DNA from 2 places in the Caulobacter sp. GW821-FHT05F04 genome. Region 1 is predicted to be linked to the other one. Evidence: riboswitches for the same ligand, from Rfam matches in the RefSeq annotation. Region 1 holds a riboswitch; the other holds the start of a gene.
The links. Region 1 has a riboswitch for cobalamin ahead of AC07R7_RS15060 (TonB-dependent receptor plug domain-containing protein). Riboswitches for the same ligand answer to the same signal wherever they lie in the genome.
Positions count from the first base shown of each region.

Region 1 (7,237 bases):
ACGCCGAGGGCTCCGCCCATCGCCGCCTCGGGCCAGCCGGCGTTGGGCGAGGCGTGCTTGCCGGCGTCGCGCAGCATGATCCGCCAGCCGCCCCCCTTCAAAGCAAACATGCCGGCGAGGGCGATCACCCCGCCCGCCAGGCGCGCCGGGATCAGGTTCATCAGATCGTCGAAGCGCGCCGAGGCCCATCCGAACGCGCGCCAGCGTGGCTCGCGGTGGCCGATCAGGCTGTCGGCCGTGTTGACGGCCTTGTAGACGAACAGGCCCGGCAGGCCGGCGATCACGAACCAGAACAGCGGCGCGACGATCCCGTCGCAGAAGCTCTCGGCCAGGCTCTCGATGGCGGCGGTGGCGATGTCGCTCTCACTCAGTCGGGCGACGTCGCGGCCGACGATGTGGCCGACCGTGATGCGCGCACTGTCCAGGTCGCCCGCCGCCAAGGGCTTGGCGACGGCGCGGACATGGTCGAACAGGCTGCGCTGGGCCAGGCCCACGGTCCCGACCAGCACGATCGCCACCGGTCCGCCGAGGTCCGCGACTATCCAGCCGGCCAGGGCGCTGGCCCCGACGATGAGCGCCAGGGTCACCACGCCCAGCAGGCGGCGCGCGATCTCGCCGAACCCCGGCAGGTTGAGGCCCGCCTCCAGCGCAGATATTAGCCCGCCGATCCACACGACCGGATGCGGCGCGCGCCTGTGCAGAGCGTCTGGATAGCCGACGGCGGCCTCCACGACCGCCGCCGCCAGGACGATCCAGGGGCTGGTGGGTAAGAGCCTAGCCGGCACGGCCTAGCACCTCGATCAGCGGCCCGCCCTCGCCCCCGTGAAGGCGGACGACGACGCCATAGACGGCTGACAGGGTTTCTTGTGTCAGGGCCGTGTCGGGCGCGCCGTCGACGACCAGACGGCCTTCGCTCAGCACCAGCACCCGATCGGCGAAGCGCGCGGCCAGGTTCAGGTCGTGCAGGGTGACGATCACGCCCTTGCCCTGGTCGTGGGCCAGGCGGCGGAACAGGGCCAGGGCGTCCAGGGCGTGGCCGGGGTCAAGGCCCGTCAGCGGCTCGTCGGCCAGCAGCCAGTCGGTCTGGCCGGCCAGACCGCGTGCGATCAAGGCGCGGGCCCGCTCGCCGCCCGACAGCCGGGTGACGGCGCGGTCGACGAAGCGCTCCAGGCTGGCGGCGGCGATGGCGGCGTCGATCGCCGCGCGGTCCTCGGCGCTGGGACCGAATGCCCCGAGATGCGGCGTGCGACCCAGGCCCACGAAGGCGCGGACGTCGACGTCCCAGGCGATCTCGGGCGTCTGGGCCAGGAAGGCGATGCGGCCCGCGCGTTGGCGGCCGGGCAGAGTCGCGACCGCCGCGCCGTCCAGGGTGACCGCGCCGCTGTCCGGACGCCGCAGGCCGGCCAGGCACGCCAGCAAGGTCGACTTGCCCGCCCCGTTGGGACCGACGATGGCGATCACGCCGCCCTTGGCGAAGTCGGCGGTGACGCCGTCCAGCACCGCTTGTCCGCCCAGGGCCAGGGTCACGTTCCGGGCGGAAATCATGCCAGCCTCCGGCGCATCGAGATCAGCATGGCCAGGAAGAACGGGCCGCCCAGCATGGCCATGGCGACGCTGAGCTTGACCTCGCTGGCGGCCGGGGTCATGCGCACCAGGATGTCGGCGGCCAGGGTCAGGGCCGCGCCGCCTAGGAACGATGGCAAAAGCACCGCGCTCGGCCTGGCGCCCAGCAGCGGCCGCAGCAGGTGCGGGGTGATCAGGCCGACAAAGCTGATGACGCCGGTCACCGCCACGCTGGACCCGACCGCCACGGCGACGCCGATGGCCATCAGCAGGCGCGTGCGCGACAGGTCGACACCGAGGGAGCGCGCGCCCTGCTCGCCCAGGGTCAGGGCGTCCAGCGAGCGGCCGAGGGTCAGCAGCAGGACGCCACCGGCGACGATCCCCGGCGCGGCCAGCTTGACCTCGTCGACGCTGCGGTCGGCCAGCGAGCCCAGCGTCCAGTTGACGATCTCGTTCACCGCCCAGGGGTTTGGCGCGAGGTTCAGGGCTAGGGCGATGGCCGAGCCGCAGACCGTCTGGATGACGAAGCCGGCCAGGATGAAGGTGACGATGCTGGAGGTGACGCCCGCCAGGCCCAGCAGGGCCGCGACGCCCAGGCCCGCCCCGACCATGGCGGCGGCCGGCAGGATCCAGATCGCCTCGCCCGCCGCGCCCAGATAGAGGGTCAGCACCGCGCCCAGCGCCGCCGCCGCCGAGACGCCCAGGGCTCCGGGATCGGCCAACGGATTGCGGGTGTAGCCCTGCAACGCCGCGCCGGAGAGGCCCAAGGCTCCGCCGACCAGGATGGCGAGGATGGTGCGTGGCAGGCGCAGGCCGAAGACGATGGCCCAGCGCGGATCGGCGCCGCCCGAGGTCCAGGCGCTCCACGGCGCCCAGACGCGCCCGGCGCACAGGCTGACGCCGAACAGTACGACCAGCAGCGCCAGCAGAACGCCGCAGATCGCCCATGGCGCCATGGGGGGAGACCGGGGCTTCATGCGCCCTCCTTCAAGGCTTGCACCCGCGCGTGGGCCATGGCGGCGGCGGTCTCGATCAGCACCGGGCCGCCGCAATAGAGAAGCTTCTCGGGCACCGGCGCCTGGCGCATCCGGCCGGACACGGCCTTGAGGGCCGGGTGGGTCATGATCCGGTCGGCCCAGCTGCGCGCGCCTGGCGCGGAAACGCCGACCAGCAGCACCTGCGGCGGATCGGCCAGCAGGCGCTCCAGCCCGACATTGCCCCAGGTCTTCAGGCCGAAGCGGCGGGCGACATTGTCGAAGCCGGCATGGTCCATCATCTCGTCGACCAGGGTGCCGGGCCCGGCCGCGAAGCCATTGGGCTGATAGATCAGCGCCGTCAGCCGTCGCGCGCCGGGCGTGGGCTTGGCGGCCGCGATCGCCGCCTCGATGCGGGCGACCAGGGCCTCGCCGCGATCGGTATGGCCGATCAGCCTGGCCAGCTCGCGGACCTGGCCCAGGCTCTCGTCGATCGACCTGGGAACCTTGAAACGCTGGACCGGCACGTGCAGGCGCTTGAGCGCGTTGCGCGTCGCCAGAGCCGAGTGCTGGCTGGCCAGGACCAGATCGGGCATCAGGTCGATGACCTCCTCGGCGCTCTCCCAAGTGTAGGGCAGCGTCCGGGCCTGGGCCGCGACGGTGGAGGCCTGCGCGTCTCGGGCATAGTGGCTGAGGGCGGCGATCTGGCCCCGGTCGGCCAGGTGGACCAGCATGGCGTCCAGACAGCTGTTCAGCGACACGATGCGCCTTGGGAGCGGCGGCGGACCGCCCGCCGTCATCGCCAGGGCCCCGGCCATAGCCTCGCGGCGGTTCATGACGTCACCGCGCGAAATGCTTGCTCAAAGCGATTGAATTCATTGCGCGAAGGCAAGCCAATCCGAAGTCGATCCAGCCGGTCCGCGAAGGGGCGCGTCAGCACGCCCTGAGCGCAGAGCCGGCTGAACAGGCCACACGCGTCGGGCGCTTCGGCCCAACGGAAGAGATCGCAGCCGCCAAGCGGCTTGAGGCCCGCCTTGGTTAGAACAGCGTCGACCGCGCCCGCCTGGGTCTCCAGCCACGTCCGAGTTTGCGCCCTCCAGGCGTCATCGGCGTAGGCCTCCAACCCCATCGTTAGGGCGTCGGCCCCGACCGGCCAGTCGCCCAGAAGCGCGCGAAATTCCCGCGCGAAAACCTTGTTTCCAATCAGGAAACCCAGTCGAACCCCAGGCAATCCGTAGAACTTGCCGAACGAGCGCAGGGTCACCAGTCGGTCGATCTCGAGGTCGGCGACGCTGAGCTCGGGCGCGACCTCGCCGAAGGACTCGTCGACGACCGTCCAGCGTCCCGCGTCAGACCGCTCCGCCGCCAGGGCGGCCAAGGCGGTCCGTTCGATCCGCCGGCCGTCGGGATTATTCGGATTGACCAGCACCAGCACGTCGGCGCGGACGGCGCTCGGATCGTCCAGCGACGCGATGAAGTTCGGAGGCGACGACGCCCAGCTCTCGGCATGGCCGCCATAGATCGGGGCCAGCAGCGCGACCTGCCCGCCGCCGATCAGACCGGGCAGCAGCCGCAGCGCCGCCTCCGCGCCGGAGGTGGCGACCACGCGGCCGGGGTCGGCGACGCCGAACGCGCGCGCGGCGACCGCCTCCAGTTCGGCCAGCTCAAGCGGATCCGGCAGCCGGCGCAAGGCGTCGGCCGGCGCCCGCTGGCCGGACCAAGGCTCGGGATTGATCCCGGTCGACAGGTCCAGCCAGGGACGCGGCGCGTCCGGAAAAGCGGCCATCGCCTCGCGGAGACGGCCGCCATGCCGGAAGGCGCCGATGGTGGAAATCGACGCCTTCATGGGCCTAGAAGCGCGCCCGCAAGCCGACGAAGGCTCCGCGTCCCGGCGTCCCGTAGTTCAGGATGGTCTGGTAGTCCTTGTCGAAGGCGTTCTCGACCCGGCCGAAGACCTCGAGGGTCTCGTTGATCGGATAGGCCGCGCGCAGATCGACCAGGGTATAGTCCTTCACCACCTGGGTGTTGGCGTCGTTGTTGTAGGTCTTGCCGACGTAACGCACCGCCACCGTCGTGGTCAGACCGACCGGCCAACGATAGGCGGCCGACAGGTTGCCCATGTTTTTCGGGCGACGGGTCAGCTGCTTGCCCTTGCTGGCGCCCGAGTCGGACTCGGCTTCGGTATAGGTGTAGTTGCCGGTGATGGTCAGGGCCGGGACCGGCTTGACCTCGCCGATCAGTTCCACCCCTTGCGCCTTGGTCTTCTGGACGTTGTCGTAGTAGCCGAAGCGGAACGCGCCGTTCGGATTGCACAGGGCCGTGGTCGAGCCCGAGGCGCACGAGAAGAAGCGGATCTCGTTGTCGGCCTCGCGGTGGAACCAGGTGGCCGAGGCGCGGGCCTTGCCGCCGAAGAAGCGCTGCTCGATCCCGGCGTCCCAGCTGTCGAAATCTTCCGGCGACAGGCTGAGGTTGCCGTACTCGCTGTAGAGCTCGTAGAGGCCCGGGGCGCGGAAGCCCTGGCCGAAGCTGGCGCGCACGACCGTATTGCCTTCGTTCAGCGCCCAGGCGGCCGCGACTTGCCCGAGGGTGTGCGAACCATAGGTGTCGTGGTCCTCGTAGCGCAGGCCGCCGGTCAAGGTCAGGCCCTTCACCGGCTCGACCTGCAGCTGGCCGTAGAGGCTGTCGACGCCGACGCGGCCGGTGCTGAATGCGGGGTTCGGCTTGGCGACCGTGGGCGAGCGCGTGCGCATGCGGGCCCTCTCGGTCTCGGCGCCGAAGGTGGCCGTCCAGATGTCCGAGATCGCGAACACGCCCTGATATTCGAAGCGCTTGTTCTTGCCGGCGGCGTCGAAGGTCAGCGGCGCGGCCGGGCGGGCCGGGTTGATGTTCTCGCGGTCGGTGTCGGTATAGGCGTAGCCGAGGCGGTTGTTCCAGCGACCGTCCAGCAGAGTGAAGTTCAGGCCCGTATAGACGACCAGTTCCTCGGTGCGGCCGAACTCGGCGCTGTCGACGTTGAAGCCGTCGAAGTCGTTCTTGCCCTTCGAATAGACCGAGCGGACCTCGGCCGAGACGTTTTCGGCCAGCGCCACACGGACACGGCCCGACAGGCCGGTGTTCTGGTAGCCGTCCTTCTCCTTGCCGAGCTTGTAGGTCGAGAAGCCGTCGGTGGTGTAGTAGCCGCCGGCCAGGCGCCAGGTGATCTTGTCCGAAGCGCCGCCAACGCCGGCCCGCAGGTAGCCGGTCTTGCGCGCGCCGCCTTCGGCCTCGATCGAGCTGGTGAACGGAACGGTGGGATCGGCGGTGACGATATTGACCACGCCGCCGACGGCCTGGCTGCCCCACAGGGTCGACTGGGCGCCGCGTAGCACCTCGATACGCGCGATGTCGCCGATCAGCAGGTTGCCGCTGTTGAAGCCGCCCTGAGTCGAGGACGGGTCATTCAGCTTGACGCCGTCGATCAGCACCACGGTGTGCTGGGTCTCGGCGCCGCGGATGTTGAGGCTGGTGGCCGTGCCCGGCCCGCCGTTGCGGGTGAAGCTGACACCCGGCGTCTGGGCCAGCAGCTCCGTCACCGAAATGGCCTGGCTGGCCTCGATGGCGGCCTGCGTCAGGACGGTGACCGACGCGCCGACCTTCTCGATCGGCTGGGCGGTGCGGGTGGCGGTGACGATCAGCTCGGCGACGCCGTTGGCGCCGACAGCGCCGGCGACATCGGCCTCGGGGGCCTTCTGCTCTTCCGCCATGGCCGAACCGGCGACAAGGAGGGTTGCGAGCGCGGTGGAGCTCAAAAACGTTCGGATCATGTTTCAATCTTCCCAGTTGAACGACCCGCACGGCTGACCGCGACGCACCCGCGAGCTGGAAAGCCACACGTACGCCCCGGACCGTCGCGCGGCCCTTTGACTGTCGTTTCGCGGGAGATCCCGTTCGTTCGGCGCACCCCGGCCGAGCGATGAACGACTGCGCCGGGCAGGTCTCCTGGCTCACGGGTCGTCGCTCTTGGCATCGCCTTCCCAGGGTCCGGAGACCCCAGTGGCATGTGACGCTAGAACTCGCCGCTTACAGTTGCGGGGGCAGCCGAGGTCTTGAACCTCGTTCCCTTTTAATCCTCTTTCGAGGAGCCTGGTGCGGGGGCAGCCCTATAGACTGCGCCGCTTACGGTCAATGTGGAGCTTCCATGACGTCGATCCTGGTGCTGGGCGGAGCCCGTTCCGGCAAGAGCGCCTTCGCCCAGAAAGCGGCGGAAATCGCCGCTGGAGCGGTGCGTCCGGTGCTGATCGCCACCGGCCAGGCCTTCGACGACGAGATGGCCGAGCGCATCGCCCGCCACCAGGCCGACCGGGGCGAATCATGGACCACGGTGGAGGCGCCGCTGGCCCTGGCGGAGGCGATCGCCGCCCTCCCCGCCGACGCGGTGGCGGTCGTCGACTGCCTGACGCTGTGGCTGTCGAACCTGATGCTGGACGAGCGCGACATCGCGACGGAGGCGACCGCTCTGGTCGAAGTCGTCGCCGCCTGCCCCGCCCGCCTCTGGCTGGTCAGCAACGAGGTCGGTCTGGGCCTCGTGCCCGAGACGCCGCTTGGTCGACGGTTTCGGGATGAGGCCGGACGGCTGCACCAGCGGCTCGCGCAGGCGGTCGACGAGGTCTATTTCGTGGCGGCCGGGCTGCCGTTGAAGCTGAAGCCGCAGGGGTGAATTC
Region 1 covers NZ_JBWKSF010000005.1:166,194-173,430, forward strand. Annotated here, with positions in the region: gene cbiB (adenosylcobinamide-phosphate synthase CbiB) at 1-785, opposite strand, end outside; gene AC07R7_RS15040 (ABC transporter ATP-binding protein) at 775-1,545, opposite strand; gene AC07R7_RS15045 (FecCD family ABC transporter permease) at 1,542-2,540, opposite strand; gene AC07R7_RS15050 (ABC transporter substrate-binding protein) at 2,537-3,373, opposite strand; gene AC07R7_RS15055 (aminotransferase class I/II-fold pyridoxal phosphate-dependent enzyme) at 3,370-4,227, opposite strand; gene AC07R7_RS15060 (TonB-dependent receptor plug domain-containing protein) at 4,388-6,340, opposite strand; cobalamin riboswitch at 6,489-6,678, opposite strand; gene cobU (bifunctional adenosylcobinamide kinase/adenosylcobinamide-phosphate guanylyltransferase) at 6,715-7,233, shown strand.

Region 2 (7,237 bases), on a different contig from region 1:
TGCCCTGCAGCGAGGCCGAGAAGCCGCCTTGCTTCACGGTCAGCACGCTGGCGAGCATTTCCTTCGGCGTATCGACCTGCTGCTTGCCGGCCGTCTGCTTGATCACGCAGGTGGTCGTGCACCAGTTGAGGTCTTCGTCGTAGGTCGACTTGTTGTACGAGGCCGAATTGTACCAGTTCAGCCAGGATGTCGCCTTCCACAGCACGCCGATCTCGGCGCCCTTGCTGGTGACGCTTCCGGCGTTGTGGAAGGAGTTGCCGCAACCCGGATTCTGCTGCTGGTTGGTCGGGCAGGGATTGTACTGCAGCAGGCGGTTGTTGAACTTCACGTCGTAGGCGGCGATCGAGACCTGAAGATTGTCGCCGACATAGCGGTAACCGGCGTCGAAGCTCTTGGAGGTCTCCGGCTTCAGGTACTGGCCCTGGGCGTTCCAGACCGCTTGCGACACCGACTGCGGGCCCAGCTTAAAGCCGCCCTGGAACATGGCCATGTTCTCGGCGTAGCTGGCGAACACCTCGTGGCCCGGGGCGATACGGTAGCGCGCGCCGATTTCCGGCAGGAAGTCGTCCTTGGCGTACAGCGTGCCGCTGGCGAACTGGCTGGACGCCGTCACCGGCGCCTTGGCGATGCCGCGCTGGGCCTCGGCGGCCGACTTGGCGTGAGTGCTCTTGAAGCCGAAGTCGATGCTGAGCGCGTCGTCCAGCAGGGTGACCGTGTCCTGGACGTAGAACTGCTGGGTGGTCCAGTTGGTCTGCTGAACCCACTGGGCGGTGTCGGGCTGGCCCTTCAAGAACTTCGCCAGGCTGAACGGGCCGGTGACGTTGGTCCAGATGTAGCGCGCGGCGCTGCTGGTGTTGTCTTCCAGCCAGAGACCGGCCTGGATGTGGTTGAAGCCCAGCGTCCAGCCCACGTTCGCCACCACGCCGGTGCGGTCGATGGTGTAGCGGGTGTCGCGGATCTGGACCGGCAGGTCGTCGGCGGTCGAGGTCGTGCCCTGGTTCGACAGGCCGGTGATGAAGTTGTTGCCCGCGCCCTTGTCGGTGTGGCGATAGACCTGCACGTGGCTGGTGATGTTCTCGCGAACCTTGAAGTCGCCCGACAGGTAGTAGACCTCGTCGTTGCGCAGGATCTGGCCGTTGGTGAAGGTGACATCGGCCAGCTTCTCGGGCGCGGTCGAGGGGACGCACTTGGCCGCCAGCGAGGCCACCGAGCAGGCGGCGCGGCCGACATAGGCGTCCCAGTTCGGCGCATAGCCGGCCCAGTCCCAGCCCAGGCGCGAGCGCATGTCCTTGGAGAGATAGGTGTCGTCGGCCTGGTTGGTGCGCGACACGTCCGCGAAGGCGGTGATGACGTTGTCGCCGAAGCGGTACTGGGCCTTGGCGTTCAGCTGCTTGCCGGTCGACTTGTTGTAGGCGCCCTGGTTCACGAACAGGTCCTGCTGGGCGTAGTGGCCCGAGACATAGGCCGAGAAGCCGCCGTGCTCGCCGGTGTCGAAGCGCATGAACGTGCGGGCGGTGTCCTCGCTGCCCACGGTCCCGTTGATCGAGAAGCCCATGTCCTTCTTCGGATCGCTGGACGTGTAGATCAGCGCGCCGCCCAGGTTGCTGGTCGAGGGGATGGACAGGCCGGCGATGCCGGTGGCCAGGTCGGCCCGGCCCAGGTTTTCCGAGATCAGGGCGCGGCTGATGGTCAGGCCGTTGTAGTTGTTGTAGGCGCCGTCGCCCAGCGGCATGCCGTCCAGCGAGTAGCCCAGGTGGGTGGTGTTGAAGCCGCGCACCTGCAGCGACAGCGACTGCTCGTTGACGCCCAGGGCGTCGATCGACTGGGCGCTGACGCCCGGCAGGAAGTTCAGGGCCTTCTGAATGCTCGTGCCCGGGGGAAGGACCTCCAGGCTGGACGGCGTCAGGGTGTTGACCGAGCGGGTCTGACCGCTGCCGACGATGACGACCGCGTCGATCTCGTTGGTGTCGGCGGGGGCGCCCGCGACCGCATCGGCGGCCTTCGCGGCGGGGGCGTCGGCGGCCAGAACCTCAGCGGCTTGCGCCTGGGCGGCGAACATGAGGCAGGCGGCGATGGCCACCAGGCTGGCGGATCGGAGCAGCATTTCGGATATCCCCTCGATATCGCGCGCCACGCGGATTTTCGTCTATGGCACCGATTGGTTTGAGCGCCGCGTCTATTCCACAGGTTGATGACGGTTCTGCTGCGTCTGGATGACAGCTTGCGTCACAAAACCGATGCACACCCTCCCTAAGAGCGCGCCAGGTTCACCGAACGCCTCGCATCCTTTTCAGGAGCTCTCGATGTCGCGCCATCGCCTTGTCGGAACCCTCGTGGGTCTCGCCGCCCTGGCCTTGGCGGCTGGCGCCGGCGCTCAGTCGCGCACCTATGTCACGCCGCATTGGGACAACACCCCCGGCGACGTCACCGTCCCGTTCGGCGGCAAGACCTATGTCAATCACGGCCTGGTGGCCGTGGGCTGGCTGCCCGCGGCGACGCGCGACTTCAACGGCGAGACCCTGGGCTCGTTCTCCAGCATGGCGCTGTCGAACTGGAGGAGGGCCGCCGACGGGTCCTACACCGGGACCTTGCGCACCCTGCCGGACCGGGGTCCCAACAATGTCGGACCGTTCAAGAGCACGACCGACTACGCCAACCGCGTCCACGAGCACGCGATCAAGCTGGTTCCCGGCAAGGGCCTGACCATCACGCCCACGGGCGGCTTCCTGTTGAAGGACCAGACCGGCCAGCCGTTCACCGGCATGGACCCGGGCGCCAACGTCGTCGAGCGGGGCGGCGTGCGCTATCCGTCGCCGGCCAGCGGCGAGGGGGCGGGGAAGCTCAGCCTGGACAGCGAGGCGATCGCCTACCTGCCGGACGGGAGCTTCTACGTCTCGGACGAATATGCGGCGGGCGTCTATCTGTTCGACAAGGCCGGCACGCTGACCGGCGCGATCCAGACCGTCCCGGCGCTGCTGCCGATCAAGAAGGGCCAGCTGAACTTCGGCGCCGAGAAGGCGCCTGACCAGGGCCGCCGCAACAACCAAGGCCTGGAAGCCCTGACCATCAGCCCCGACGGCAAACGCCTGATCGCCGTGCTGCAGAGCGCGACCGTGCAGGACTCCACGTCGAACAACGCCACCCGCAACAACACCCGCGTGCTGGTCTATGACATCAGCAAGACCCGGCTGCCCAAGGCGCCGATCGGCCACTACGCGCTGCAGTTGCCGACCGTGCGCGAGAACGGCGACGGCCAGGCCGCCGACGTCACCGCGGCCCAGTCCGAGGCCGTGGCGCTCAGCGACACCCGCCTGCTGGTCCTGGCCCGCGACGGCAATGGCCGGGGCAAGGGCGCGGCCAATGCGCCGGTCTATAAGAGCATCCTGCTGGTCGACCTGGCCGCCGCGACGAACCTGGCCGGCACGCCCTACGAGCAGGGCGGCAAGCCGATCGCCAAGGACGGCGTGCTGAACCCCGACATCAAGCCGGCGGCCCAGGCCGAGCTGGTCAACATCCTCAACCCCGTCCAGCTCGCCAGGTTCGGGATCAATCTGTCGGTCGCGCCCTCGACCCCGACCAGCCTGCCCGAGAAGATCGAGGCCATGGCCATCGGTTCGACGTTCGACAAGACCGGCGACGTCTTCCTGCTGGTCGGGTCGGACAACGACTTCGCCACGGCCAGGGGCCACGTGAACGGCCAGGACTTCGACGCCTCGCTGCATGGCGACACCGGGGCCGGCGACAACGACAACCTGGTGCTGGTCTACCGCCTGTCCCTGCCGAAGTGAGCTTGACCCTCCGGGCGGGCGCGCCTACCCCGGACGGCGAAGGCATGGAGGTCGAAAGACCTCCGGGAACGCGGTGACCAATCCGCGGCTGCCCCCGCAACTGTGATCGTCCGTCGATCGTCGCGGCACGCGCCACTGGGAGCGATCCTGGGAAGGCGCCGCGACGGGAGGGCGTAAGCCAGGAGACCGGCCTTCGTCATATCAACGCGGCCGGCGGGGTGTCCGGCGAGGGCAGGGTGATGAACGAAGAACTCCCGGACGGCGAGGCCGCCCAAGAGGCCGCGAAGAACGCGCGCCATAACGCCAGGATGAAGGTGATCCAGGCGGCGCGGGCCAAGATGATGGCCGAGCGCCAGATCGAGAAGGGCCTGCTGATCGTCCATACCGGGGCGGGCAAGGGCAAGACGACGGCGGCCCTGGGCATGGTCTGCCGCGCCATCGGCCACGGCCAGAGGGTCAGCGTCATCCAGTTCATCAAGGGCGCGATGCAGACCGGCGAGAAGGTCGTGTTCGACGCCTTCCCGGACCAGGTCGAGTTCCGGCCGATGGGCGAGGGCTTCACCTGGGACACCCAGGACCGCGCCCGCGACATCGCCGTGGCGCGCGAGGCCTGGGAAGCCATCAAGGCCCGCATCGCCGATCCCGACTGGGACATGGTCGTCGCCGACGAACTGAACATCATCCTGCGCTATGAGTACCTGCCGCTGGATGAGGTGCTGGAGGTTCTGGTCAATCGGCCGGAGGGCAAGCACGTGGTCGTCACCGGCCGCAACGCGCCCGACGCCCTGATCGAGGCCGCCGACCTGGTCACCGAGATGGCCCAGGTCAAGCACCCGTTCCGCGCCGGCGTGAAGGCCCAGGCGGGGATCGAGTTTTGACCGTGCTGCGCGCGGCCGACGACGGCCCGGCGGTGGTGGTCTGCAACACCTGCCGCGTCTCGACCGAGGAGCGCGAGACGCCCGAAGGCGTGCGCGGCGGGGCGCTGCTGGCCGCCGCCTTACGCGAGGCGGCGGACGGCTCCGGCGTGGCGATCCAGGAGATGGCCTGCCTGTTCAACTGCGCCCAGCACTGCTCTATCCACCTGCGGGCGCCGGGCAAGATCGGCTATGTGCTGGGCCGGTTCGAACCGACCGCCGAGGCCGCGCGCGCGATCGTCGACTACGCCGTGGCCTATGCCGCCAGCGACGAGGGCGTGGTCCCGTACCGCCAGTGGCCGGAGGGCGTGAAGGGCCATTTCATCGTGCGCGTGCCGCCGGCGGGAAAGCTGGTGGGGGATTGAGCGCGTGGTCCTCGTCCTTCGACAGGCTCAGGATGAGGATCATGGTCGGCTCAGTAGAAACCTCATCCTGAGCTTGTCGAAGGACGAGGTTTCGGTCCCGCTTGTCTTAACCCGTCCACCGCATCGCGTTCGGCCGGCCAGCGCTCGAACGCCATGACGATCTGCTGCGCCGTGGCGTCGGCGATCAGCGCGCCGTCCTCGCGGCGGAATTCGGCGTGCACGGTGATCAGCTGCCGGGTCCGCGCCACGACCTTAGCCTCGATCGATAGTGGACCATCGCGAGCGACCCTTAGGAAATTGAGCTGAAGGTTCACCGTCCGATACAGCCTGTCGTGCGGAACGACGGTCATGGCCGCGAACGCCAACACCTGGTCGGCCAGGGCCGCCAGATAGCCGCCAAACAGCGAGCCGTCGGCGGTCGCCAATTCCGGCGACGGCCGCCAGGACTTCTGCACCCAGCCTTCGCCCCAGTCGTCGAGCAGGCCCAACCTCAGGGTCTCGACAATTGGCGGCGGCGTCGCCGTTCCGGCCTTCAGCGCGTCGAGACGTTCGGTCGCCCAGGTCATGTCGCTGCCTCCATGTGATCCAACGGAAGGCTAGGGGACAGGCGTGGCCTCTGTTACTCGACTTTCCATGGGACGGAGGGCCGCGGTGAGCGCCGTTGAAAACATGCGGAAAATCCCGCGCCAGAGCCGCGCCCAGGCGTCGGTCGACGTCGTGCTGGAGGCGGCGGCTCAGGTTCTGGAGGCTGTGGGCGAGGCTGGATTCAACACCAATGCCGTGGCTGAGCGGGCCGGGGTCAGCATCGGCACGCTCTACCGCTATTTCCCCGACAAGCAGGCGATCCTGCTGGCCCTGGCCCTTCGCGAGACCGAGGCGCACCGGAGCCGGGTGATGGCGGCGCTGGAGGACGGTCAGGGCGTGGCGCGGGACCGGGCGATGATCCGCGCCTTCGTCCAGGCCTTCGCCGGACGCAACCAGGCTCGGAGGATCGCGGCCTCGGCGATGCTGGCCCAGGCCGACCATGCCGAGCTGGCGGCGAAGTTCGCGGCGGCGGAGGAGGGGCTGACCGACGCGCGCGGTCGTCCGCTGACCCGCGTCCAGGCCTTCGTGCTGTCGCGAGCGATCCACGGCGCGATGCGCGCGGCGGTGCTGGAAGGCGTCGATTTCCTGGAGAGCCGAGAGTTCGAGGACGAGTTGGTGCGGCTAAGCCGCGCCTATCTCGCGGCCTGACGAACCGGTCGGCGCACCGTCCAGACCAGGAGCGCCGCCGACAGCAGGACACCGCTCACCACCACGCCGAAGGTGACCAGGCCGGCGCGGGTGGCGCGGGCCTCGGCGCGGGCGTGGAAGGGGCCGGCGTCGGCCTCGGCGAGGGCCGACAGGTCATCACGCGCCAGATCGTCGGACATGTCGGTCTCCTGGAGGACCACGTCTAGGGACGCGGCTCAGGCGGTGGCGGGGCGACGGGGGCGACCGGCGCGACGGGCGGCGGCGGGAGCGGGTCGGCGGGCACGGTCAGCGGGACCACCGGCAGGCCGTCGGGGCCGATCTCGCCTTCCAGCGGCAGGCCCAGGTCGTCCAGCGGGTCCTCGACGACCACGGGGGCGACGTTGCGGCCCAGGGCCGACAGCATGAAGGCTTTCCAGATCTTGGCGGGCTCGCCGCCGCCGACCACGCCATTCATCGAGCTGTTGTCGTCGTTGCCGACCCAGACCCCGACCACCAGGTCGTCGACGTAACCGACGAACAGGGCGTCGTGATAGTCCTGGGTGGTGCCGGTCTTGCCGTAGGCCCCGTCGATCGCCGCTTCCAGGCCCGTGCCGCGATGGGTGGCCGAGCGCAGCAGGTCGCGCATGCCGGCCAGCACCTTGGGATCGTAGGCGGTGGTCTTGCCCTTCTGGAAGGTCTCCAGGGCGTGCGGAACGATCGGATATTCGCCGGCCGCGATCGAGGCGTAGGCGGCGGTCAGGCGCGTCAGGCTCATCGAACCGGTGCCCAGCGCCATGGTCAGGTCGTCCGGGATCTTCTCGGTGACGCCCAGCTGGCGGGCGACCTTGATCACCTTGGCGGGGCCGAGGTCGTGGGCCAGGCGCACGGCCGCGACGTTCGACGAGGCGGCGAAGGCGCTGATCAGCGGGATCTCGCGGTCGCGGTATTTGCCCTCGTG
Region 2 covers NZ_JBWKSF010000006.1:66,934-74,170, forward strand. Annotated here, with positions in the region: gene AC07R7_RS16540 (TonB-dependent receptor) at 1-2,104, opposite strand, end outside; gene AC07R7_RS16545 (esterase-like activity of phytase family protein) at 2,304-3,788, shown strand; cobalamin riboswitch at 3,812-3,997, shown strand; gene cobO (cob(I)yrinic acid a,c-diamide adenosyltransferase) at 4,028-4,666, shown strand; gene AC07R7_RS16555 (DUF1636 domain-containing protein) at 4,669-5,067, shown strand; partial or broken gene AC07R7_RS16560 (hypothetical protein) at 5,063-5,157, shown strand; gene AC07R7_RS16565 (PaaI family thioesterase) at 5,130-5,633, opposite strand; gene AC07R7_RS16570 (TetR/AcrR family transcriptional regulator) at 5,737-6,300, shown strand; gene AC07R7_RS16575 (hypothetical protein) at 6,285-6,479, opposite strand; gene AC07R7_RS16580 (transglycosylase domain-containing protein) at 6,503-7,237, opposite strand, start outside.
Region 2: linked by a shared signal. The riboswitch ahead of cobO (cob(I)yrinic acid a,c-diamide adenosyltransferase) and the one ahead of AC07R7_RS15060 (TonB-dependent receptor plug domain-containing protein) in region 1 are both predicted to bind cobalamin.